Regions from separate parts of the Pseudarthrobacter sp. MOO14 genome, predicted to be linked through region 2. Evidence: riboswitches for the same ligand, from Rfam matches in the RefSeq annotation. Region 2 holds a riboswitch; each other region holds the start of a gene.
What was found. A riboswitch is a leader RNA that binds a small molecule or an ion and turns the genes downstream of it on or off. The one in region 2 is predicted to bind cyclic di-AMP.
Positions count from the first base shown of each region.

Region 1: linked by a shared signal. The riboswitch ahead of AC4EEV_RS15350 (C40 family peptidase) and the one ahead of AC4EEV_RS14700 (aggregation-promoting factor C-terminal-like domain-containing protein) in region 2 are both predicted to bind cyclic di-AMP.
Region 3: linked by a shared signal. The riboswitch ahead of AC4EEV_RS01865 (C40 family peptidase) and the one ahead of AC4EEV_RS14700 (aggregation-promoting factor C-terminal-like domain-containing protein) in region 2 are both predicted to bind cyclic di-AMP.

Region 1 is NZ_CM177849.1:3,283,197-3,291,012, forward strand. It holds gene AC4EEV_RS15325 (cold-shock protein) at 1-356, shown strand, start outside; gene AC4EEV_RS15330 (DUF3027 domain-containing protein) at 363-866, shown strand; gene serC (phosphoserine transaminase) at 942-2,072, opposite strand; gene AC4EEV_RS15340 (iron-dependent transcriptional repressor DtxR) at 2,345-3,046, shown strand; cyclic di-AMP (ydaO/yuaA leader) riboswitch at 3,165-3,395, shown strand; gene AC4EEV_RS15345 (M23 family metallopeptidase) at 3,408-4,229, shown strand; cyclic di-AMP (ydaO/yuaA leader) riboswitch at 4,358-4,539, shown strand; gene AC4EEV_RS15350 (C40 family peptidase) at 4,610-5,287, shown strand; gene AC4EEV_RS15355 (NlpC/P60 family protein) at 5,450-6,217, shown strand; gene AC4EEV_RS15360 (HNH endonuclease) at 6,486-6,986, shown strand; gene AC4EEV_RS15365 (NTP transferase domain-containing protein) at 7,029-7,816, shown strand, end outside.
Region 2 is NZ_CM177849.1:3,126,494-3,134,309, reverse strand. It holds gene AC4EEV_RS14710 (glycosyltransferase family 39 protein) at 1-1,125, shown strand, start outside; gene AC4EEV_RS14705 (glycosyltransferase family 39 protein) at 1,132-3,207, shown strand; cyclic di-AMP (ydaO/yuaA leader) riboswitch at 3,353-3,513, shown strand; gene AC4EEV_RS14700 (aggregation-promoting factor C-terminal-like domain-containing protein) at 3,519-4,226, shown strand; gene AC4EEV_RS14695 (glyoxalase superfamily protein) at 4,294-4,695, opposite strand; gene upp (uracil phosphoribosyltransferase) at 4,740-5,375, opposite strand; gene AC4EEV_RS14685 (phosphatase PAP2 family protein) at 5,388-6,191, opposite strand; gene AC4EEV_RS14680 (nucleoside deaminase) at 6,247-6,753, shown strand; gene AC4EEV_RS14675 (glycosyltransferase family 4 protein) at 6,832-7,816, opposite strand, start outside.
Region 3 is NZ_CM177849.1:403,973-411,788, reverse strand. It holds gene AC4EEV_RS01885 (universal stress protein) at 1-278, opposite strand, end outside; gene AC4EEV_RS01880 (AI-2E family transporter) at 390-1,529, opposite strand; gene AC4EEV_RS01875 (mycothiol transferase) at 1,716-2,240, shown strand; gene AC4EEV_RS01870 (protein adenylyltransferase SelO) at 2,291-3,757, shown strand; gene AC4EEV_RS01865 (C40 family peptidase) at 3,836-4,672, opposite strand; cyclic di-AMP (ydaO/yuaA leader) riboswitch at 4,676-4,848, opposite strand; gene AC4EEV_RS01860 (coiled-coil domain-containing protein) at 5,102-6,415, shown strand; gene AC4EEV_RS01855 (TraR/DksA family transcriptional regulator) at 6,437-6,796, shown strand; gene AC4EEV_RS01850 (DNA alkylation repair protein) at 6,793-7,320, shown strand; gene AC4EEV_RS01845 (DUF1810 domain-containing protein) at 7,345-7,791, shown strand.

The DNA.
Region 1 (7,816 bases), 160 kb from region 2:
ACAAGGACAAGGGCTTTGGATTCCTCGCGGGCGAGGACGGCCAGGAGGTCTTCCTGCCCAAGTCGTCGTTGCCCGAGGGTGTAACGGAGCTCAAAGCCGGCACCCGCGTGGAGTTTGGCGTCGCGGACGGCCGCAAGGGCGCCCAGGCACTGGGCCTGCGGGTGCTGGACAAGACCCCGTCCATTGCCAAAGCAAAGCGTCCCAGCGCCAAGGACCTCGCGCCGCTGGTCCAGGACCTGGTGACCGTCCTGGACAACCTGTCCGGGACGCTGTCCAAGGGCAAGTATCCGGACGGCAACAAGGGCAAGGCAATCGCGGCCGCCCTGCGCAAGGTTGCCGACGAGCTGGACGTCTAGGCGCCGATGAACCCCCAAGCTGAACAACCGGGCGTGGCTCCACAGGAGCAAGCTGCCAAGGCTGCGCCAAAGCGCAAGGCCGGGGTTCCGGTATGGCGGACGGGCAAGCCTGACGCGTTCCTGGCAGCAGCCGTCGATGTTGCACGGGCCGCGGTTGAGGGCATCACGCCCGCTGCCACCATCGGGCCGCACCTTGGTGCCAAAAGCGAGGGCGACCGGCTGGTCACGCACTTGTTCGAGTCCCGGCTGGCCGGCTACGGCGGCTGGCAGTGGTACGCGGTGCTGACCCGCAACTCCCGCTCCAAGGTGGTTACCGTCGATGAGCTGGGCCTGCTGCCGTCCGAAGAATCGATCCTCGCCCCGGAGTGGGTGCCGTGGGCCGAACGCGTGCGCCCCGAGGACGAGCACCAGCAGGAACCCGAACAAGCCCGCCAGGAAGAGCCGTCCGCAACGGAGCAGGCGCCCGGGGATGAAGAGGATGCCGACGACGACGCGGAGCCAAAAGACTAAGCAAGAATTTTCCGCCACACGCGAAAGGCGCCGTCCAGGGGTTATCCCGGGCGGCGCCTTTCGCGTGTGCCTGGACTACTTGCGGAGCTCGCCCACCACATAGTCGATGCTGGACAGCAGTGCCGAGACGTCGTCGGGCTCGATGGCGACGAAGGTGGCGATGCGCAGCTGGTTGCGGCCCAGCTTCCGGTAGGGCTCGGTGTCCACGATGCCGTTGGCGCGCAGGACCTTCGCCACCGTTGCCGCGTCCACCGACTCGTCAAAGTCGATGGTGGCGATGACGTTGGAGCGCTCCTCCGGGTTGGCCACAAACGGGGTGGCGAACTCCGAGGCGTCAGCCCAACTGTAGATGCGGCCGGCGGAATCGGCGGTGCGGGCAGAGGCGAAGTCCAGGCCGCCGTTGGCGTTCAGCCACTGGACCTGGGCGCCAAGGGTTACCAGGGTGGACAGCGACGGGGTGTTGTACGTCTGGTTCAGCCGTGAATTGTCGATGGCGGTCTGGAGGTCCAGGAAGTCCGGGATCCAGCGGCCGCTTGCCTTGATGGCGGCAGCGCGCTCCAGGGCGGCGGGGGAGAAGAGGCCGAGCCAAAGGCCACCGTCGGAAGCGAAATTCTTTTGCGGGGCGAAGTAGTAAACGTCGCTTTCGGCAATGTCGACGTCCAGGCCGCCGGCAGCGGAGGTTGCGTCCACCAGGACCAGGGCGTCCTTGTCGGCGCCCGGCACCCGCTTGACCGGGGCGGCGACGCCCGTGGAGGTCTCATTCTGTGGCCACGCGTAGACGTCCACGCCCGCCTCCGCCTGCGCTGCAGGACGGGTGCCCGGCTCGGACTTAATGATCGAGGACGCTTCCAGGAACGGCGCCTTGTTGGTGGCGGAGGCAAACTTGGAGCCAAACTCCCCGAAGGACAGGTGCTGCGCCTTCTTGGACACGAGGCCGAAGCCCGCGATGTCCCAGAACGCGGTGGAGCCGCCCACGCCGAGGACCACCTCGTAGCCCTCGGGAGCACGGAAGAACTGGCTGAGTCCTTCGCGTACGGAGCCCACCAGGTTCTTGACCGGAGCCTGCCGGTGGGATGTGCCGAGGATAGTCTTCGACGCAGCGGACAGGGCATCGATCTGTTCCGGCCGGACCTTTGAGGGGCCGGCCCCGAACCGCCCGTCCTGGGGCAGGAGGTTGGCGGGAATCGTGATGCTGGTGTCGCTCACAGGTGCTCCATTCGGCGGGGACGAAAGCTGTGGTCCGGGTGGTGGGTGGCCGGGAGCCGGCCATGGCTGCAGTGCAAACCTTCCCCAATTCTGCCTGAAGCGCGCAGGGTGGCGGGAGCGGGCGGCGCCAATGTCCAGCCAATGAGACGCCGCAGGCGGCAGGCCCTATTCGGACTAAATCAAAATAGGCTAAACTCTTCCCCGGACTACGTCGCGGGAAGAGGCGATACGGTGGGACAACGCAAGGTACTGCGCTCGAGGAGCTGAGCTGGATGACGGATCTGATCGACACTACGGAGATGTACCTCAGGACCATCCTGGAGCTTGAGGAAGAGAACATCGTTGCCCTCCGGGCCCGTATCGCCGAACGCCTGCGCCACTCGGGGCCTACCGTTTCCCAGACCATCGGCCGGATGGAGCGCGATGGCCTGGTCGTCGTCTCCGGTGACAGGCACCTGGAACTGACCGACACCGGCCGCAAGCGTGCCACTGAGGTCATGCGGAAGCACCGGCTGGCCGAGCGCCTGCTGGCCGACGTGATCGGATTGGACTGGGCCTATGTCCATGACGAAGCCTGCCGCTGGGAACACGTTATGAGCGAACGGGTGGAGCGGCGCATCTACGAGATGCTGGACCACCCCACGGAGTCGCCCTACGGAAATCCCATCCCCGGCCTTGCCGCCCTGGGCGGACAGCCCGGACCCGGGTTCGGCGACGGCGCCATCAGCCTGGTGGAGGCAATGAAGGCCTACGGGCCTGAATCGGCAGTGACCATCAGCCGGCTGGCGGAACCGATCCAGGTGGAGCCGGAACTGCTGACCCAGCTCGACGAGGGCGGTATCCGCCCCGGCGCGTCTGTCTCCCTGGAACGCGTCGGTGACTACATTTCTGTACGGGTGGCGGGAATCGAGGGCGCGCTGGAGCTGCCTCCCGAGGTGGCGGCACACGTTTTCGTCGCCGTGAACCAGGCCTGACGCCGCGTTTCCATACCCCACCCGGGGGATTCCACGCAAAGATAACGGAATTGTTACCTAGGGTCTTAAGCCCCTATAGTGGAACCCAGCGTTGATACTTAAGCGTTACCTGATCCGGAGCCGAGCTCTGCCAGCGGGCCAGGTGTACGAGTCGTTACTGGCAGAGGCGGGGGAACCACAACCGGCAGCGGGGGACTGCCTTGGGGTGAAGTCCGTCAGCAGCAAGCCTCTCCAGTGAAGGATTCTTCCGGGAATACCCCTGTGTAGAAGTTTGCCCATGACGGACCGGGTCTTTGATCTCTCTGACCCGAATCCGACAGCTAACTCCGCAGGCTATTCCAGAGAGGAACCCTTCTTGACCATGCAGACCTCCCGGGGCCGCCGTCGCGCGGCGGGCCCCCCTGAGGCACCCCGGGTTGTCGAAGTAGCCGCCGCGGAGCGCCCCCGCGACCCGCAACGGGATGCGCGCCGCCGCCGGGGTCCGTTCCGGCAAATCACCGACTTTGCCGCGGCCAGCGGCATCGGCCAAAAGGCCGGCATCGCCCTCGCCGCCACCGGCCTGGTGCTCACGGTGACCATGCCCGCCACCAGCCCCGTTATGGCGACGGATGCGGCCGGAATCGCGCCCCAGGCCGCCTCCGCAGTCAGCCCCCAGCCCCAGATTTCCGCGGATGTAGGCGCCCAGATCGACTTCAGCCGCTCAGCCGTCGTAACGCAGGCGGACCCCGACGGGAAGCTGAAGCAACTGCTGAGCGCCCAGTCGGCCGGATCGGTAACGCGTGCGGCTTCCGCCGGGACCCTGGCCGCGCCGCTGGCATCCCTCGTGACCGCGTCGCCCTTCGGCTACCGGGTCAGCCCAATCACCGGCGGCACCGGAGATTTCCACCGCGGACAGGACTTCGTGGCACAGTGCGGGACGTCCGTCCTGGCAGCCGCAACAGGAACCGTGACCTTCGCCGGCTGGCACCAGTTCGGCGGTGGAAACCGGGTGGTGATCGACCATGGCAACGGCCTGGAGACCACGTACAACCACCTCTCGTCCTTCAACGTCAAGGTGGGCCAAACGGTCTCCCGCGGCGAAGTCGTGGCGTTGAGCGGGACCACCGGGGCGTCCACCGGCTGCCACCTGCACTTCGAAGTCCAGGTCAACGGCGAAGTGGTCGATCCGATGGGCTGGCTGTAACCGTTTGATTGCGCACTCCCAGATCGCCGTGACCCGCCGTGACCTGAATGTGACATTGAAGCAAAACTGCTGTACCGTCTAACTCGCGTCAACTTTTCCGAAGTTGACGCTCTTGAGTGGATTGCCTAACTCTGCCACCGCTCAAGGTCCGTTCGCATTTCATCGTCTGGCAGGGGCGGGGGAACCAATTTTGGCCTTCTGCGTTCTGGAAGGCCTTGGGGTTAAGTCATGAGCTTCCCAGGAAGCGAAGTGGCCGGGTGACTCCCATCCGAATCCGACAGCTCACCTCGCAGGCATTGGGAGAGGCTACCTTCGTGTCTTCACGCCATAATTCTGCGCGCCACCGTGCGCAAACGGTTCGCGTCAACCCCTTGGACGCCATGTCCAAGGCCGTAAGCGCCAATGCCGGGACCGTGGGCCGCCAGGCTGCCGTTGTGGCAGCGGCTTCAGGCCTCATCCTGAGCATGGGCCTGCCGGCCAACGCCGCGGACACCACTGCCGGCATCTCGGCCTCCACGGAGTCCGGTTCCGCGCAGACCGCCCTTGCTGTCACCGCGGCCCCCACGGCCACCGTTTCCTTCGAGCGTCCGGCGGTCAAGACCACCGCCGCCCCGAAGGTGGAAACCGTGCGCACCCAGTCCACCGCGTCCGCGGACCGCACCGCCACCACTGCCGGCCAGGAGGCGTCCAAGGCCGGACAGGCAGTAGAAGCCGTTTCGTCCGCAGCCACCTCGGGTATCGCCGCGATCGCCTACACCGGCATCGGCCACCCCTACGTCTGGGGCGGCACCACCCCCAACGGCTGGGACTGCTCCGGCTTCGTTCAGTGGGTCTACGCGCAGGCTGGAATCAGCATTCCCCGCACGAACGCGTGGAGCATCATGACCCCCACCTCCACCCCCCAGCCGGGCGACCTCGTGGTCCAGAACGGCGGCGCACACGTCGGCATCTACGTCGGCAACGGCATGATGATCAGCGCGCTCAACCCGTCGCAGGGAACCATGCTCCACTCTCCCGCAGCCACCGGTACTTCCACGTACTACCACCTGAACAAGTAGTTCTTGGGCTCCACGCTCCAAGGGCTATTTCTTTGCCCAAAGCTTTTTCGCTAGAAACCAACATCCCCGTTCGGGACGCGCCGGCGTACCCCCAAGATGCCGGCGCATCCAACCCCCTCGGACAGGCCACCGCGGTCCAGAGGAAAACGAAAGAGAGAACTGATGACGACTCGTGCTACCGCACGGCACCGCGCCGAGGTCACCAAAACCAACTCGATCGCGATCATTGCCAAGGCTGTCAGCGACAACGCCGGCGGCATGGGCCGCCAGGCTGCAGTAATCGCTGCAGCTTCCGGCCTGGTCCTGACCAGCGGCATCGCAGCCAACGCAGCCGACACCAACGTCAAGCGCGACTCGGCTCCGGCATCCGCCATGGAAGTTGAATCCGCCGTCGACGCTCCGATCTCAGCGGCTTCCACCATTGCCATCAGCTTCGAAAAGCCGGCCGTTACCACCACTCCGGCACCGGCTCCCGAGCCCGAGGTTGCGGTGCAGGAAGCCGCTCCCGCTCCCGTTGCCCAGGCCGTTGCCGCTCCCAAGGTGACTGCCAAGGTTGCAACTGCCGATGCCACGGCTGCCCCCGCCGCCCAGGTTTCCGCCAGCGGAAAGGGTGCTGCCATCCTGTCCGCTGCCTACGCCCAGCTTGGCGTACACCAGGACTGCACCATGCTGGTGACCAACGCACTGGCTGCCGTCGGCATCCACTTCCACGACTGGCCCGCCGGTTACCTGTCATTGGGTGACAGGGTGTCCGCATCCCAGGCCCAGCCCGGCGACCTCATCTACTACGCCGACGGTGGCGGAGGAATGGCCCACATCGCCGTCTACGCCGGAAACGGGATGGCCGTCCACGGCGGCTTCAACGGCAACGACACCGTTGTGTTCAGCGCCAACGTTGGCTCCGGACCGGTCTTCATCCACGTTCGGTAACCACTGCCGCCCGCCGCACGCGGCGCCGCATAAGATGTGCCCGGAAGGACCCCTGCCCTTGAGGCGGGGGTCTTTTCCCGTTTAACTCCCGCCATTCTGCGTGCATCCCGGCTCCCGCCACCGGGGTGGGGATCCGGCCTCCGCGTATACCGATTACCTGATATTGCAATTCTCTGTTTACTCTTGTGATGTCGATCCATAGCCCGGACATGCCGAGGGCAGCCGGCCCTCGTGCCCCTGACGGGTGCGGCCGTGAAGAGGTACGTGCATGCGCACTCTCGTTCTGAATGCTGGATATGAACCGCTGGCGGTTATCACCTTCCGCCGGGCGCTGGTGCTTGTGCTCACAGGCAAGGCGAGCGTGGTGGCCGAGGGGGATGATCCCGTGGTGGGCCCCACTGACGTCCTGGGCCGCCCGTCCGTGATCCTCCTCAACCGCTACATCCGCCCGCGGTACAACCACTCAACGGCCGTCAGCCGCCGTGGTGTGCTTCGACGTGACGGGCACAAGTGTGCATATTGCGGAAAGGCAGCGCACACAATCGACCATGTCCACCCAAAATCGCGGGGCGGAGCCGATTCCTGGGAGAATCTCGTGGCTGCCTGCCTGCGGTGCAACAACGTCAAGGGTGACCATACCCCCGGCGAGATGGGATGGACCCTGCGCTTCGTGCCGGAGCCGCCGCACGGAACCATCTGGCAGATCAAGGAACTGGAGAAGCCAACCCCCGCCTGGGATCCATTCCTGCTTCCCGAGCGCGCCGCCTGACAAGCGGCTTCCAGGCCGGTTGCTGTTCGCTAGGCTGGGTGGGTGCAAACGGACCCGTTGATCTTTGACGCCCTGATCCTGGCGGGCGGCCGGTCATCACGGCTGGGTGGAGTACCCAAGCAATCGTTGGTCCTCCGGGGAAGAACCCTCCTGGCATGGACCCTTGACGCCGCTGCCGGTGCCCGCCGTACGGTTGTTGTGGGCGACGTTTCCGCCGGCGGCCCTCCGTCCCGCGGGGCTGCCGATGAGGCCGGGCCCGCCCAGGCCCTGCCGCCAGGCGTCCTGTCCTGCCGGGAGGAGCCGAAGTTTGCCGGTCCTGCCGCCGGGATCTCAGCCGGCCTAGATGCCCTTGCCACCTCTGGGGGAGGGGCGCCCTTCACTCTGGTTCTCGCCTGCGACATGCCGCTGGCAGCCCGGGCGGTGGCGATGCTCCGGGACGCGGTGGCAGCTGCGGGCGATGGCCGGGGCGCCGTGGCCCGCTCGGCCGACGGCAGGGAACAGCCGCTGGCAGCCATATATAACACTGATGAGTTAAAAAGATCGTGCGGTGAGTTGTCCCGCCGGGACGCCCTGGTCAACGGCTCCGTGAGGTCCCTCCTTGCTAATCTGGACGTGCAGCTTGTCACAGTCCCAGCCGGGTCCACTGCCGACGTGGATACGTGGGGTGATGCTGCCACGCTGGGGATCGCCGCCGGGAGCCAGCGTGAAGACTTTGACCAAAACGTGCGGAGCCAACGTGGGAGGCAAGTCGTGAAAAGCCAGGACGAGACGCTGGAGGAATGGTGCAGGGCCCTGCTCCAGGCATACAAGCTGGAGGACGTCCAGGTGGA
Region 2 (7,816 bases):
GCGGGATTCGGCGGCGCGGCCGGCCTGCTGCGGATGTTCGGGAGCAGCTTCGGCGGCGAGGTGTCCTGGCTGCTGCCTGCCGCCCTGGTGCTGCTGGTGGCAGGCTTGTGGTTCACCCGCCGCGAAACGCGCACGTCCCGGAGCCGCGCGGCCTTGATCCTGTGGGGCGGCTGGCTGCTGGTCACCGCGGGCGTCTTCAGCTTCATGAGCGGCATCGTCCACCCCTACTACTCGGTGGCACTGGCACCGGCCATCGCCGCGCTGGTGGGCATCGGCGCGGCGGAACTCTGGCGCGGCCGCGCGTACTGGCCGGCACGGACCACTCTTGCCGTCGTGGTCTTAGGCACCTCCATCTGGTCCTCGGTGCTGCTGGGCCGCGACGCGTCGTGGCTGCCGTGGTTGCGCATCGCCACCATCGTCCTTGGTGTCCTTGCCGCGGCCGCCATCCTCCTCCGCCTTGACGGCAAGGGCGCTGCGGGACGGTTCCGGCGCTCCGGGACGGCTGCCGTCGTCGTCCTCTCCTTGCTGGCCGGGGGCCTTGGAACGGCTGCCTGGACCTTGGCCACCGCCGCGTCCGCCCATTCGGGATCCATCCCGACGTCGGGGCCCGCAGGTTCGTCGGCGGGCGGTTTCGGCAACAGGGCTGCCGGCTTCCGGGACGACGCCGCGCTCCGTGGCGACCGGACCGACGGAACGGATGCGGCAGCCGGTGCCGGCGGTTTTGATCCCGCGAACGGAGCCGGCGGCTTCACCGGGGCCCCCGGAGCCGGCGGGGCGGGTGGTCCCGGCGAAGGCACCGCCGATGCAGCCGTGACCGCACTGCTCACCGGCACCACCACGAAGTGGTCGGCGATTGTCTCCGGGGCCAGCCAGGCCGCCAGCCTGGAACTGGCCACGAACACCAGCGTCATTGCCCTGGGCGGCTGGAACGGCGGCGACCCCTATCCCACGCTCGCCGAGTTCCAGGCCATGGTGGCCAGGGGTGAGATCAGCTACTTCATCGAAGGCGGCATGGGCGGCGGCATGGGCGGCCGGGGCGGCAACTCCGAGGTGGCCGCCTGGGTGCAAGCCAACTTCCAGGCCCAAACCGTGGGTAACTCCACGGTGTACCAACTCACCAAGTAGGACCCCATGGCCAGATCTAACTCCACTCCGGTGCAGGCTCCCTCCGCTCCCGCTGCCCCCGGCCCTGCTGCCTCCAGCCCTGCTGCCGCGGCCGGCGTGCGGCGGGAGCCCCCGGCCCTCCGGCACCGCCTGGAACTGGCAGCCGTGCTGGCAGCTACCGCCGTGCTGTACCTGTGGAACCTCGGGGCATCGGGCTGGGCCAACGCTTTCTACTCCGCCGCCGCCCAGGCCGGATCGCAGGACTGGGCGGCCTGGTTCTTCGGTTCCTCGGACGCCGCCAACTCCATCACGGTGGACAAGCCACCGGCGTCCCTGTGGATCATGGGGTTGTCGGTCCGGATTTTCGGCCTGAGCTCCTGGAGCATCCTGGTTCCTGAAGCCCTGATGGGCGTCGGCACCGCCTGGCTGCTGTACCTGGCCGTCCGGCGGGCCGCGGCACCGGCCACCGGTGACCCGCGCCTCGCCCACCGGGCAGGGCTGCTGGCCGCCGTTGCGCTGGCACTGACGCCCGTGGCCACGCTGATGTTCCGGTTCAACAACCCGGACGCCCTGCTGGTGCTGCTCATGACCGCCGCGGCCTATGCGGTGCTCCGCTCCGTGCAGGAGGACAGGCTGCGCTGGCTCCTGCTGGCAGGGGTTTTCCTGGGCTTCGGGTTCCTTGCCAAGCAGCTGCAGGTCCTGCTGGTGGTTCCCGGGTTTGCCCTCGCCTACCTGGTCGCGGCACCCGCCAGGCTGGGTCGGCGGCTGCTGCACCTGCTCGCCACCGGTGCCGCGATGCTTGCCGCGGCCGGCTGGTGGCTGGCCGTCGTGGAGCTCATCCCGGCTGCGGACCGTCCGTTCATTGGTGGTTCGCAGGACAATTCCATCCTGGAACTGACCCTCGGCTACAACGGCCTGGGCCGGCTGACAGGCGACGAGACAGGGAGCGTGGGCGGCGCCAACGGCTGGAGCGTTCCGGGGCTGCTGCGGATGTTCAACAGCGAATTTGGCGGCCAGATCGCGTGGCTGCTGCCCTCCGCACTGATCCTTGCTGCCGGCCTGCTGTGGGTGGGACGCCGGGCGCCGCGGACTGACGCCGTCCGGGCGTCGGTGCTCATCTGGGGTTCCTGGGTCCTGGTGACCGGCCTGGTCTTCAGTTTCATGGCGGGCATCATCCACCCCTACTACGCGGTGGCATTGGCACCGGGGATCGCAGCCCTGGCCGGCCTGGGCCCGGTACTTCTCTGGCAGCACCGGCGGCAGGCCGCCGCGGCGGTCTTCCTGGCCGCCGCAGTGGCCGCGGCAGCCCTGATGGCATTCACCCTGCTGGGAACCACATCCGCCTACGGCCCGTGGCTGCGCTGGGTGGTGCTGGCGGCAGGCCTTGCGGCCGCAGCAGGAACAGGGTTGAACAGGTTCATCCGCCTGCGCTCCGTGCAACGGACGACGACGGCGCTCGCCATTGCGGCATCGCTCGCCGGCCCGCTGGCCTTCTCCATGTCGACGGCGGCGACGGCGCACAGCGGGGCCATTGTCAGCGCCGGACCGGCGCCGTCGTTCGGCGGCCCGGGCGGGTTCGGCGGAAACCGGACCGGCGGGTTTGGCGCGGGCGGCACGTCCCGGCAGTTCAACGGCCAGGCCGGACAAGGCCAGGGTGCCGGCCAGGGCGGACAAGGCCAGGGGGCCGGCCAGGGCGGGGCAGCGCAGGGCGGTCAGGGTGCCACCGGTGGCCGCGCCGGCGGGATGGCCGGCCTTCTGGGTGCGCCCACGCCGTCGGCCGGGCTCGTGGCCGCGTTGAAGGACGGTGCCTCAAACTACACCTGGGCAGCGGCAGTAGTCGGTTCGAACAATGCCGCAGGTTACCAACTGGCCACGGAACTGCCGGTGATGGCCGTGGGCGGCTTCAACGGCACCGACCCCTCCCCCACGCTGGAACAGTTCCAAGCGCTGGTCTCCCAAGGCCGGATCCACTACTTCATTGCCGGCGGGACCATGATGTCCAGCAGCGGCTCTGACGCCTCCACCCGGATTGCACAGTGGGTGGAGTCCACGTTCCCGGCGCAAAACATTGGCGGGACCACGGTCTATATCCTGGCGGGATAACCCGGCGCCGGGGATCCGCCTGCAGCAAATCGACGCGCCATGATTCGTGACTTCCGTTACCCAAATGTGACTAATGCGCAATCTTCCTGTACCGTCGATTGGGTGCGGTCCCCGTTCGGGCCGCATATCCCGGGTTGACGCCAAGCTCTGCCGCTTCCCGGATTCCGCTTGAGCAACGGCAGAGGCGGGGGACCCACCGTCCCGGGCAATGATTGCCCTTGGGGTTAAGCCAGCACGTGTTTTTTCCGTGCGGCCGGATGCCCTCATCCGAACCCGACAGCTAACTCCGCAGGTGTGAGAGGCGATCAATCATGTCTAAATCCATGGCAAAACCATGCCTGCAAACCAAGGCAAAACATCGGGCCAAACCCCAGCCCGCCAAAAAGACCACCGTGGGCCGGCGTGTTGCGGTCCTCGCTGCATCATGCGCGGTGCTGGTTGGCGTTGGCGCGGCAGGCCAGGCGACCAACAGCATGACCCAGGCGTCGTCCACCGGGTCAAGCGCTTCCACGTCGGCGGCGGATGCCCAGATGAGCATCGAGAAGAGCGAAATCCGGTCCAACCCGGCCGCAAATCCTGCTCCTTCCGCCATCAGCGTGGCACCGCAGGCCGCGGAGCCGGCCCCCGCGCCCGCTCCCGCCGCCCCGCCGGCTGAAGCACCCGCACCTGCGCCGGCCCCCGCGCCTGAGCCTGCTCCCGCCGTCGCGGTTAACGATCCCGCGGGCGCCCAGGCCTACGCCGCCAGCCAGCTGTCCTCCTTTGGCTGGGGACCGGACCAGATGCAGTGCCTGCAGACGCTGTGGACCAAGGAATCCGATTGGACCACCACCGCCACCAACGCCAGCAGCGGCGCGTACGGCATCGTCCAGTCGCTGCCGGCGGAGAAGATGGCCAGCGCAGGCGCCGACTACCTGACCAACTACCGCACGCAGATCAACTGGGGCCTGGACTACATCAAGAAGAGCTACGCCTCGCCCTGCGGTGCGTTGAACTTCCACCTGGCACACAACTGGTACTAGGCACCACCAGCACCGGGCGCAACGCAAACCGCGGGCCGCATCATGTCGATGCGGCCCGCGGTTTGCGTTAACCGGCGCCCTGGACGTCGCCCGGCCCGGCGTTCCGCCAGGGGATGTACTGGACAGACCACTTGTTGCCGTCCGGATCGGCGAAGTACAGGAAGTGGCCCCACTGCTGTACATCCACGTCGCTGACGTCCACGCCGTTGCCCTTGAGCTGGCGGTGGGCAGCCTCGATGTCGCTGACCACCAGCTGGAGGTTGGATCCTGTGCCGGGCGGAGCGTCGGTGAGCCCTTCGCCGATGCAGATGGAGCAGGCGGAGCCGGGTGGCGTCAACTGCACGAAGCGGATCGACTCCGACGGGCGTTCGTCGTAGTCGGCGTTGAAGCCAACCTTGTTAACATAGAAATCCTTGGCGCGGTCCACATCGGATACAGGGACAAAGACGAGTTCAAGTTTCCAGTCCATCCGCACAGGCTAGCGGCGGGAACGGTTTTGAAAAAGGGTGGAACCTACCCGGCGATCCCGTACAGGCGGTCGCCGGCGTCGCCGAGGCCGGGAACAATGTAGGACTTCTCGTTGAGCTTCTCGTCGATGGAGGCCAGGACGATGTGCACGTTCGCGTCGCCCAGTTCCTCCTCCAGCTTGGCCAGGCCCTCCGGGGCTGCCAGCAGGCAGATGCAGGTGACGTCGGAGGCGCCGCGCTTGAAGAGGAACTTGATGGCCTCACGCAGGGTTCCGCCGGTGGCCAGCATCGGGTCCAGGACGAAGACCTGGCGGCCGGTGAGGTCCTCGGGGAGGCGCTCGGCATACGTGATGATGTCCAGGGTTTCCTCGTCCCGGGCCATGCCCAGGAAGCCCACCTCGGCGGTGGGCACCAGCTTGGTCATGCCTTCCAGCATGCCCAGGCCGGCGCGCAGGATGGGAACTACCAGCGGCGTGGGCTTGGTGAACGCGGTGCCGACCGTGGTGCTGACGGGCGTTTGGATGGTGACGGGCTCGGTGCGGACCTCCCGCGTGGCCTCATAGGCCAGGAGGGTCACCAGCTCCTCCGTCAGCTGGCGGAAGACCGGCGACGGCGTGTTTTTGTCCCGCAGGACGGTGAGCTTGTGGGCGACCAGGGGGTGGTCAACAACGAGAGTGCGCATCCCCTAAAACTATCATCCGGCGCTGCCTTTGCCGGGTCCGGAGTGTTCGCCGTCGTGCAGCTCCTCGGCCACCACGTCCCGGACGATGGGACGGTCGAACGACGGCGCCGCACCCACGTGTTCCCGCCTGCGGACAATGTGGAACAGCCGGTGGGCCATAATCACCACACCCACCCAGGTGAGCCCCAGCAGCCAGCCCGCCATGACATCCGTGAGCCAGTGGTGGCCCAGGAAAACCCTGCTCAAACCCATGGCGATGATGAACACCGCGCCCGCCGTGATGGCCAGGACCCGGACGCGCATGGCGTGGAACTGGAGGCAGATCAGGTACACCACCAGGCTGATCACCACGGTGGTGTTCAGGGTGTGCCCGCTCGGGAACGACGGGGAATCCTCATACGGCGGAACGGCGTCTGCGTGATCCGGGCGCGTGCGTCCCACCAGCTTCTTGCCGAAGGTGGTGGCGGTAATGGACACGGCAGCGGCTCCACCGATCAGGACCAGCGGACGCCAGTTGCGGCTGAGGAAGGTCAGCCACGCGGTGAGGATGCTGGCCAGGATGGGCATTCCGATGCCACCGCCGATATTGGTGAACCCGGTAACGAACGCGTCGAGCCCGGGGCTGCGGAGGCTCTCGGACAGGGCCAGCGCCGGCTTGTCCAGGTTGGCCAGCCCGGCGGAGTCCACCACGTCGTCATACACCTCGGCGCCCAGCAGGGCGAGGGAGACGATGACAACACCGCCCACGAGGATGGTGAGGACCAGCGCCGCGTAGGGTTTGAACCAGGTCCCCAAGCGGTCCCGAAGCGTATCCATGGTGCCTCCCGGCATCGGTAAGTAACCTGAGTATCCCCGAAACTATCATTGAGCCATGCCGTTGCCCGAAAAGAAACACGACGCCTGGATGGGCCTTGCCCTCGCGGAGGCGCACCGCGCCCTCGCCACGGAGGACGTGCCCATCGGCGCGGTGGTCATTGGGCCCGACGGCGGGGTGCTGGGTTCCGGCCGGAACCAGCGGGAGGAGCTGGGTGACCCCACAGCCCATGCCGAGGTGGTGGCCATCCGGGAAGCTGCCGCCCGGTTGCAGGAACGGGCCAGGCTCGACGGCGGCCGGGGCGACGGCTGGCGGCTCTCCGACTGCACGTTGGTGGTCACCCTGGAACCCTGCGCCATGTGCGCGGGCGCGATCGTCCTGGCCAGGATCCCCCGGGTGGTTTTCGGGGCGTGGGACGAGAAAGCCGGTGCCGCAGGATCCGTGTTCGACATCCTGCGCGAACGGCGGCTCAATCATTGGGTTGAGGTGTACCCGGGCGTCCGCGAGGAAGAGTGCGCCCGGTTGCTGCGCGAGTTCTTCGCGGCGCACCGCAGCAGCCTTTAGCGCGTCCGGCGGCGGGCATCTTTACCGCGGCCGGCTTCGGACAGTCCGCGGCCCGTTTCAGGCAGTCCGCGGCCCGTTTCAGGCAGGCCGCGGCTGCCCGTTCCCTCGGTCGCCCGCTGCCACTACGGCCAGCAGGCCCTGGGCCGTGCTGCTCCAGCCGGGGAGGTCCCTCCGCGCCTCGGCTGCGGCTGCGCGCCAGCCCTCGCGGACCCGTGCGTCCCCGAGCCACCGCCGCAGGACCGCAGCCAGCCGGCCGGGACTCTCCTGGCCCCCGACGGGCAGGGGAACCGCTGCCCCCGGAAGTCTTGGCCCGCCGTCGGACGTTTCCAGTCCGGCGAGGGCAAGCGCCTCCACCGCGCCCGTGCCTGCCCTGACCAGCGCTGGGATGCCGTGGGCCAAGCTCTCGGTGACGGCCATCCCAAACGCTTCCGTCCGTGACACCAGCAACGTCAGGTCGGTCCGGGCCCACTGTGCTTCCAGCGGCTCGCCGGTGAGTTCGCCGGTCAGCCACACCCGCTCCTGCAGACCGTTCCCGGCAACCGCAGCCTGGACTGCCTGCGCATACAACGGATCGGCCCGGTCCGACCCCACGAACGATGCAGTCCAGTCAAGATCCCTGATCCGGCCCAGGGCCTCGACCGTGAGCAGCTGGTCCTTGTTGGGCAGGAGCGCCGCAACGACCGCCAGGTGGGGCGGCGTGGAACCGGCCGCCAAAGGTGCCGGCTCCACGCCGGGGAGTACAACCCGCGCTTGCGGGAGCCCCCGTTTGCGGAGCACGTTTGCCACCGACGTGCTGGTGCAGATGACCCCGGTTGCGGCGCACAAAGCCCTGGCTTCGCGTTCAAGGGCCTGCGTGCCTGCATCTTCCGGCACGGGCATATGCACCAGGACCCACGTTTGCCGGCCGGCTTTCGCAGCGAATTCCAGTTCGTCCGGAGCGCCCACGGCCACCAGTCCATCTACGATCGCCACCGGCTGCCCGGGATGTGTTTCCGGGTCCCACGCCCCGAGGAGGTCGCCCAGCCAGCGTCGTTCGTGTGCGCCGGCATCCGGCCAGGTGCCC
Region 3 (7,816 bases), 1.7 Mb from region 2:
GCCAACGATCCGCCCACGCTCCCGGTGAGCATTTCCGTGGCGGGCGTGATCGGGACGGATCCTTCAAGGCGCGCGGCGGCGGTCTTCAGGAGTTCCTCGCCAGCGTGCTGCAGGGTCCCGAACCAGGGGTAGGGCTCGGCGATCCACCGGTCATCGACGACGTGGAGGATCACCAGGGGCAGCTTGGCGTCGTGTGCACGACGGGCAGCCCACAAGACTGCGGCCTGGCTTTGTGCTGAATCGTTGGTGCCCACGGCGATGGGTTTCTGGGATGACATGGCCGCACTTCCTGCTTGTCGTGAAAGGGTCTTCCTGCCCTTCAAGACTGGCCCCCGCCCCACCGGCACTCTAGGGCCTAAAGTCACCGAAGCAGGCGTGCAGGAGGGCCGCTAGGCCGAAGGTGCCGGTGGATCGCCGGCCGTTGCTTTGCGTCCGGACAGCGTCCTGTAGATGGTCCATCCGACGGCGGCCAGCGGGACTGCGAGCAGCGCCCCGACCACGCCGGCCAAGGTGGCCCCGGCCGTCAGCGCCAGGATGATGACCAGCCCGTGGATCCGCAGGACCCGGCCCATGAAGACAGGCTGCAGGATGTGGTGTTCGAACTGGTTGGCAGCCACCAGGATGATCAGCACGATGAGCGCCGGTACCGGCCCGTTTTCCACCAGGGCTACCAGTACGGCGAGGCTGCCGGCGGTGGTTGCCCCGATGATCGGAATGAACCCGCCCAGGAAGACCACGGCGGCCAGCGGCACGGCCAGGGGGACCCGAAGGATGAGCAGCCCCACCAGCACCAGGATCGCATCGATAGCGGCAATGATGAGGGTGCCCCGGACGTAGCCGCCGAGCACCAGGAGGCTGCGTTCCGCGGCCAACTGTGCTTTTCCTTGATGGTTGCCGGGAAGGAACCCGATCAGGAACGACCGGATCCTCTCGCCGTCCTTGAGGAAGAAGAAAAGGATGACGGCCGTCAGGACCGTGCCGGCAGCTATCTCCCCGGCGGTCCTGAGTCCGGTCAGCGCATCGGCTCCCAGGGTTCCGCCGGCAAGGAACTTCTGGAATTCGTTGCGGGCCGCGTCGATTTGCGCGCCGGTCAGTGCGACGGGTCCCGTGGTGATGAATTGCTGCAGTTGGCCAATCCCTGCTTCCGCCCGTGCTGCCAGAACCGGGGCCTGCTGGCGGACCAGTGCAACGATGCCGCCCACCACTCCGGCCGCGACGGCGATGATCACCAGGAAGGATGACAGCACGGCCAGCGACCGGGGGAACCCGCGGGCGGCGAGCCACCGCACGGCGGGAGCCATTGCCGACGCCAGGATCAGGGCGACCAGCACGGGTACGGTCACCAGCGGAACCCGGGTGGCGGCCACCACGGCCACCCAGGCGAGCGCCAGCAGCGAGAGCGCCTGGACGGCCCTGATGCTGGCCCTGCCCAAACCATCCGCCCAGAGCGCTGACATCCTTGCCGCGGGGGACTGGGGCCGGGACGGTTCTGCCCCGTGACTGTCCGGGGATACATTGCTGCGTTCCATCGGTTCTCCTTGCTTGCGGTCAACGCCCGGCCCACGACATGATGCACCTTGGTTACCTTGTACCCCGCGTCCCCCTCAAAGTCGAAACAAGCGCACGTGTTGACTGGGGCCGCCTGTTCACAGGCATGACGTTTACTCAGTAACCTTATTGTTCCCCGACCGGGCAACCCGAAAGGCGCCAGATCCATGGATTCCAAAGAATTGCTCCTTGAGTCCTTTGGCCGCCTCCCGGGCCTGGTCCGGCAGGTGCTCGACGGGCTCGACGAGGAACAGCTCCAGCACCGCCCCTCCGGCCGCGGCAACTCCATCGCCTGGCTGGTGTGGCACCTGGGGAGGGTGGAGGATGCGCAGGTCGCCTCCGCCTCGGAGTTGGAACAGGTCTGGACGTCGGAAGGCTTCGTGTCGCGTTTTGGCCTCCCGCTGGCGGAAGGCGACACGGGCTATGGCCACTCCAGCGGCCAGGTGGATGCTGTCCGGGCATCCGGTGAGCTCCTGCTTGAGTACTGTGAAGCAGTCCACCGGCAGACCACGAAGGTCCTCGAAAGCCTGGAAGAACAGGACCTGGACCGCGTGGCGGACTGGCGCTGGGATCCGCCGGTGACCCTTGGGGTGCGGCTTGTCAGCATTCTGGGGGACTGCCTCCAGCATGCCGGCCAGGCGGCCTATGCCAAGGGGCTGGATGATGCAGGGGCCAGCGGCGGCAGGGCCTGAAACTCTCCGTGCAGGAGGGGCGGGCGGCACCACGGCGATAGGGTTAACCCATGACGGCAGCAGCTGAATCCACGGTCACCTTCGACGGCCGCTTCGCCCGTGAACTGGCGGAACTTGCCGTTCCCTGGCAGGCCGAGGAAGCTCCGGATCCCGAACTCCTGGTCCTGAATGAAAAGCTCGCAGCAGGCCTGGGCCTTGACCCGCAATACCTCCACGGTCCCGAAGGGGTGCGCCTCCTCGTGGGCAACCACGTTCCCGCCGGTGCCACCCCGGTGGCGCAGGCTTACGCGGGCCACCAGTTCGGCGGCTACTCCCCATTGCTCGGCGACGGACGCGCGCTCCTGCTGGGGGAAGTCACGGACCGCGCCGGCCGCCTGCTGGACATCCACCTCAAAGGCTCGGGGCGCACCCCCTTCGCCCGCGCCGGGGACGGCCGGGCCGTCGTCGGGCCAATGCTGCGCGAGTACGTTGTCAGTGAGGCCATGCACGCCCTGGGTATTCCCACCACGCGCTCCCTCGCCGTCGTGGCGACGGGGCGGCAGGTCCGGCGCGAGGGCATGCTGCCCGGTGCTGTCCTGGCACGGGTGGCCAGCAGCCACTTGAGGGTTGGGAGTTTCCAGTACGCACGGGCCACGGAGAACATGGACCTGCTCAAGCGGCTGGCTGACCACGCCATCAGCAGGCACTATCCGGACGCTGCAGTCGCCCCAAACCCCTATCTGGCACTGTTTGCGTCCGTCTGTTCCGCCCAGGCCGGGCTGGTGGCCCGGTGGATGCTGGCGGGATTCGTGCACGGGGTCATGAATACGGACAACATGACCATCTCAGGGGAAACCATTGATTACGGCCCGTGTGCGTTCCTGGATGCCTTCGATCCCGCCGCCGTGTTCAGTTCCATCGATGTCAGTGGCCGTTACGCCTACGCCAACCAGCCAGTCGTTGCCGAATGGAACCTTGCCCGCCTTGCCGAGGCAATGCTGCCGCTCGTTGACGAAGACGAGGACAAGGCTGTTGCTGCAGCGGTGGAGGTGCTCGGTGGATTCCGTGGACAGTACAGCACGGCGTGGACGGGCGGCATGAAAACCAAACTGGGTCTTGCCGCTGGAAACGCCAGCGACGACGCCTTGTCCAGCCTTATTGACGATGTGGTGGCCATCCTCAAGGACGGCCCGGTGGATTACACCCTGTTCTTCCGTAACCTTGGCAGGGCGGCCCGCGGCGACCTGCGCCCGGTGCGCGGCATGGTGATGGATTTGGCCGGCTTCGACGCCTGGTCGGAGCGGTGGTTGGCGCTGCAACCCGACGCAGGGCTGATGGACAGCGTCAACCCGGCGTACATTCCACGGAACCATCTGGTGGAGGAAGCCCTCGCCGCCGGCACGGAGGGAGATCCTGCCCCGTTGCAGCGCCTGCTTCAGGCCGTGACCGATCCTTTCACCGAGCGGGCCGGGCTGGAACGCTACATGGACGGTGCCCCGGCGGACTTCGGGACCTATACGACCTTTTGCGGGACCTGATCCGACGACAACAGGAGGGTGCCAACCGGAGACCCGGCTGCCACCCTCCTGTTGGGAGCAGGCTTTACTGCGCGAAGACTAGGCGACGCGGACCACTGAGTAGCCGCTGAGCCAGCTGATGGAGTGCACCTGCGTGGTGTAGCCGTTGACGCCGCCACTCACAACCTGGCCGTTGCCGGCGTAAACGCCCACGTGGCCCGAGGTGATGATGAGGTCGCCGGGTGCCGGGCTCCCGACCACGCTGCCGTACTGGAAGAACTGCGTGGGAGCCAGGTCGCCGACGCTCTTGCCGACGGAGCGCAGGGCCTTTTCAACCATGGCGGTGCAGTCCTGGCTCACGCCGACCTGGCCGTAGGCGGAGGCCAGGATGGCAGCACCGGTCCCGCTGCCGGTGGTGGACGCCACCGGCGTTGCTGATGCGTAGGACATGTTCATGCCGGTGTTCGCCGGTGCGGTGGCGGCTGCCGCCTGGACGGGGGCCGCTGCCGGCGCCGGGGCAGGTGCTGCCACGTAGCCGGCGCCGGGGATCTGGATCTGGTCACCGGGGTAGATGATGGACGACAATCCCAGGCCGTTGGCAGCCAGGACGTCATTGAGGCTGACACCGTACGCGGCCGAAATCGCGCCGAGGGTGTCCCCGGAAACGACGGTGTGGACGGTTGCTGCCGCGGCTGCCGGAGCAGTTGCAGGAGCTGCGGCGGCCTGGACGCTGGCCTGCTCAGTGGTGTCCGCGCCCGTCACGCCCGCATGGGCCGGGGCGCCGACGCCGAACGCGATGCCGGACGCGGCGGCAACAGCGAGGGCCGGACGGCCAAACGAACGGGCCTGTGATTTGGCCGTCACGGCGAGTCCCTCGAGCGCAATGGAGCGGGCCGGGGTCGCGCGGTGGCGGGCAGTGCTGAGATTCTTTGACACGATTGATCGCCTCTCCCATGCCTGCGGGGTGAGCTGTCGGGTTCGGGTTGGAGATACCCGGCCGAACATATCTCCGCGGTGGGCGGAGGAGCTGTCCGACTTAACCCCAAGACCTGAAAGGTCGTGGAAACTTGGTTCCCCCGTCCCTGCCAGCATGAATGCGGTTGAATCCCGGTATCAGCGGCAGGGCTCGGCAAACTGATGGGAGTGTCCCGTTTGGGGAGGGACACCAGAAGACCATAACCCGCCGACCCTCCCATTGTCACGTTTAGATAACATGCGAGGTTCTTCTCTCGTATTCAACCAACGATTGGATGGGTCCGATCCACCCACGCCGGGCTCCCGCCGGTCCGGCACCGGACCAAACGGGTAACAAAGCAGGCACGGCCGCCTTTCCGCTCCGGCGTGCCGCCGGTATGCTTCGGGACTATGCCCCTGTTCGTGACCATGCCCACGTCCCCACTGGTGGGGGGACTGCTCGCCATCGCAGTGGCAGCGGCCACGGTCCTGCCTGCCACGGCAGACGAGCCTGCACCTCCCGGTGGGTATCCGTCCTGGGCTGACGTGCAGCAGGCGCAGTCTTCCGAGGCAGCGAAAGCGGCAGAGATCACCACCATCAATGGGCTCCTGGACGGCCTCCAGACCCAGGCTGAAGCCGCCGGCAACACGGCGGTCCGGGCAGCGGCCGACTACGCCGCAGCCGACGCCGGGCTGCAAGCGGCATCGGTAAGGCTGGATTCATTGTCCGCCCAGGCTGCCCGCGCCAACGACGAACTGGCCCGGCATCGCAAGGAAATCGGAGCGCTTGCCGTCCAGGCGTACAAGACGGGCGGGACCAATACCGGATTCTTCGTGGCCCTTGATGCCCTGCGGAACAACAGCGTCCAAGGGCTCAACCTCGTCCAGCTGGTGGGCGACAAGACTGCTGCTCTGGTGGAGAAAGCTGCGGCTGCCGGAAAAGTTGCCGCATCCCTGGCAGAGCAGGAAAAAGTGGCCCGCACTGAGCGGGAACGACTGTCCGGGGAAGCAAAAGCCAAACTGGACGCAGCCCGCTCCGCCCAGGACGCGCTTGCCCGGCAGGTAAATGACGAACAGCAGCACAGCACCGAACTGACCGCCCAGCTGGCCTCGCTGAAGGGAACGACGGCGGCACTTGAGGGGGAGTATCGCCAGGGCCAGGCGGCGCTGGCTGCCTATGAAGCGGCCCAGGAGGCCAAGCGCGCCGCTGCGGCGGAGCAGGCCCGCCGGCAGGCCGAAGCCGCGGCGCAGGCTGCCGCGGCCGCAGCCCGGCAGCCCAAACCCGCGGCTGCAGCTCCGGCCGGCAACGCGGCGGTACCGGCCCCGCCGGCCGACCCGGTTCCCGGCAGTCCGCCGCAGCCTGCCGTGCCCGGCCCGCCGCCCGTCGTCGTTCCCTCCGTCCCGGGCGGTGCCGTCAATGATCCTGCCGGCGCCAAGGCCTATGCCTCGGGACGCCTGGGTGCCCTCGGCTGGGGCGCCGACCAGTTCCAGTGCCTGTCCCAGCTGTGGACCAAGGAATCCGGCTGGCTGACCACGGCCACGAATGCCTCATCCGGGGCCCATGGCATAGCCCAGGCCCTGCCGCCGGGAAAGTACGCCAGCGCCGGAAGCGACTGGCTGACGAGTTACCGGACGCAGATTGACTGGGGGCTCGGCTACATCCGCGACCGCTACGGGTCCCCGTGCGGCGCCTGGAGCCATTCCGTCGCCCTGAACTGGTACTGACTGACGCGCTAGGCTTTCCGCATGCCAGATTTCGGACGGTTCAGGGTGCTGCTCGAAGAGGAGCGGGCCCGGAGGTTGGCCCTGTTGCCGGCGCTGCGGGCTGATATCGACGCGGCCAACGCGGCCCGGCAGGACTCCAACGTCGATGACGAACATGATCCCGAGGGCGCCACGATCGCCTTCGAACTGTCGCAGGCGTCGGCATTGTTGAAGCAGAGTTCAGCCGGGCTGGACCAGGTGGAGGCAGCCCTGGAGCGGCTGGCCAACGGCACCTATGGAACCTGTGCGGTCTGCGGCGAGCCCATCGCGGCCGGCAGGCTCGAGGCGCGGCCTTGGACCCCATTCTGTATCCTTCATGCCTCTGCGGGGCGGGGGCGGTGACCGAGGTGCCCGACGTCGCGGCTGCTGCTGAATTTATCGACCGGACCCTTCGGAACGAGGGTGCCTGGTACCGGGCCGACGAGGTGGGCTACCGGCTGGGCGGAGCCCTGGCCTCCTACGGGTCTTCGATCGGCGCAGTCCGCGGCACAGTCCGGGACGCCCTTCGGAAGTTCAAGGACATGGGCCATGACACCACGGTCATGCTGGCCTCCGCCCTGTGGGGCCAGCCGAAACCAGGCTCGCAGCCGGTCTTCGAACGCCGGCTGGCCGCCGTTGTCCTGCTGCAAACAAAGGTGCAGGTGCTGCGGCATTCGGACCTCACCCGGCTGGAGGGCTTTCTCCGCTCGGCCCAGGCGGCAGAGCTGGCCGGGCCTTTGGTCTCCGACGTCCTGGTGCCCTTGCTGGCCGGCTTGGACCACCGAGACCGCCAGCGGGCCGCGGCTGTCCTGGCGCGCTGGCGCGAAGACCCTGAATCCCAACTTCAAACGGCAGCACGCCTCCTGGAGAAAGAGTTGACGCAATGACCTGCAGGCCACAGAGGAGAGCCCATGAATGAAGCGTTTGACCTGGAACGATTCGTCGCCGCCCAAGACAGTGGGGGAACCTACCGAAGCGCGCTTGGCGAATTGCAGCTCGGCAACAAGACCGGGCACTGGATGTGGTTCATTTTCCCCCAAGTTGCCGGGCTGGGGCAGAGCGCCACGTCGCGGACTTACGCCATCTCGTCCCTGGCAGAGGCACGGGCCTACCTGGACCACCCCGTCCTGGGCCCGCGCCTTCTTGAGTGTGCCTTGGCTCTCACCACGCATTCCGGCCGTTCGGCGTCGGACATCCTTGGCGGAATCGATACGCAGAAGCTCCGTTCGTCCATGACACTGTTTCTCCGGGCTGCGCCCGGAGAAACAGTGTTCAAGACGGTCCTGGCCCAATTTTTTGATGGCGAGCCGGATCCTGCCACGGATGAGCTCCTGGCCGGCCAGGAGGCCGCCGAATAACCGGAGGGCCCGCCGTGTTGGGCGG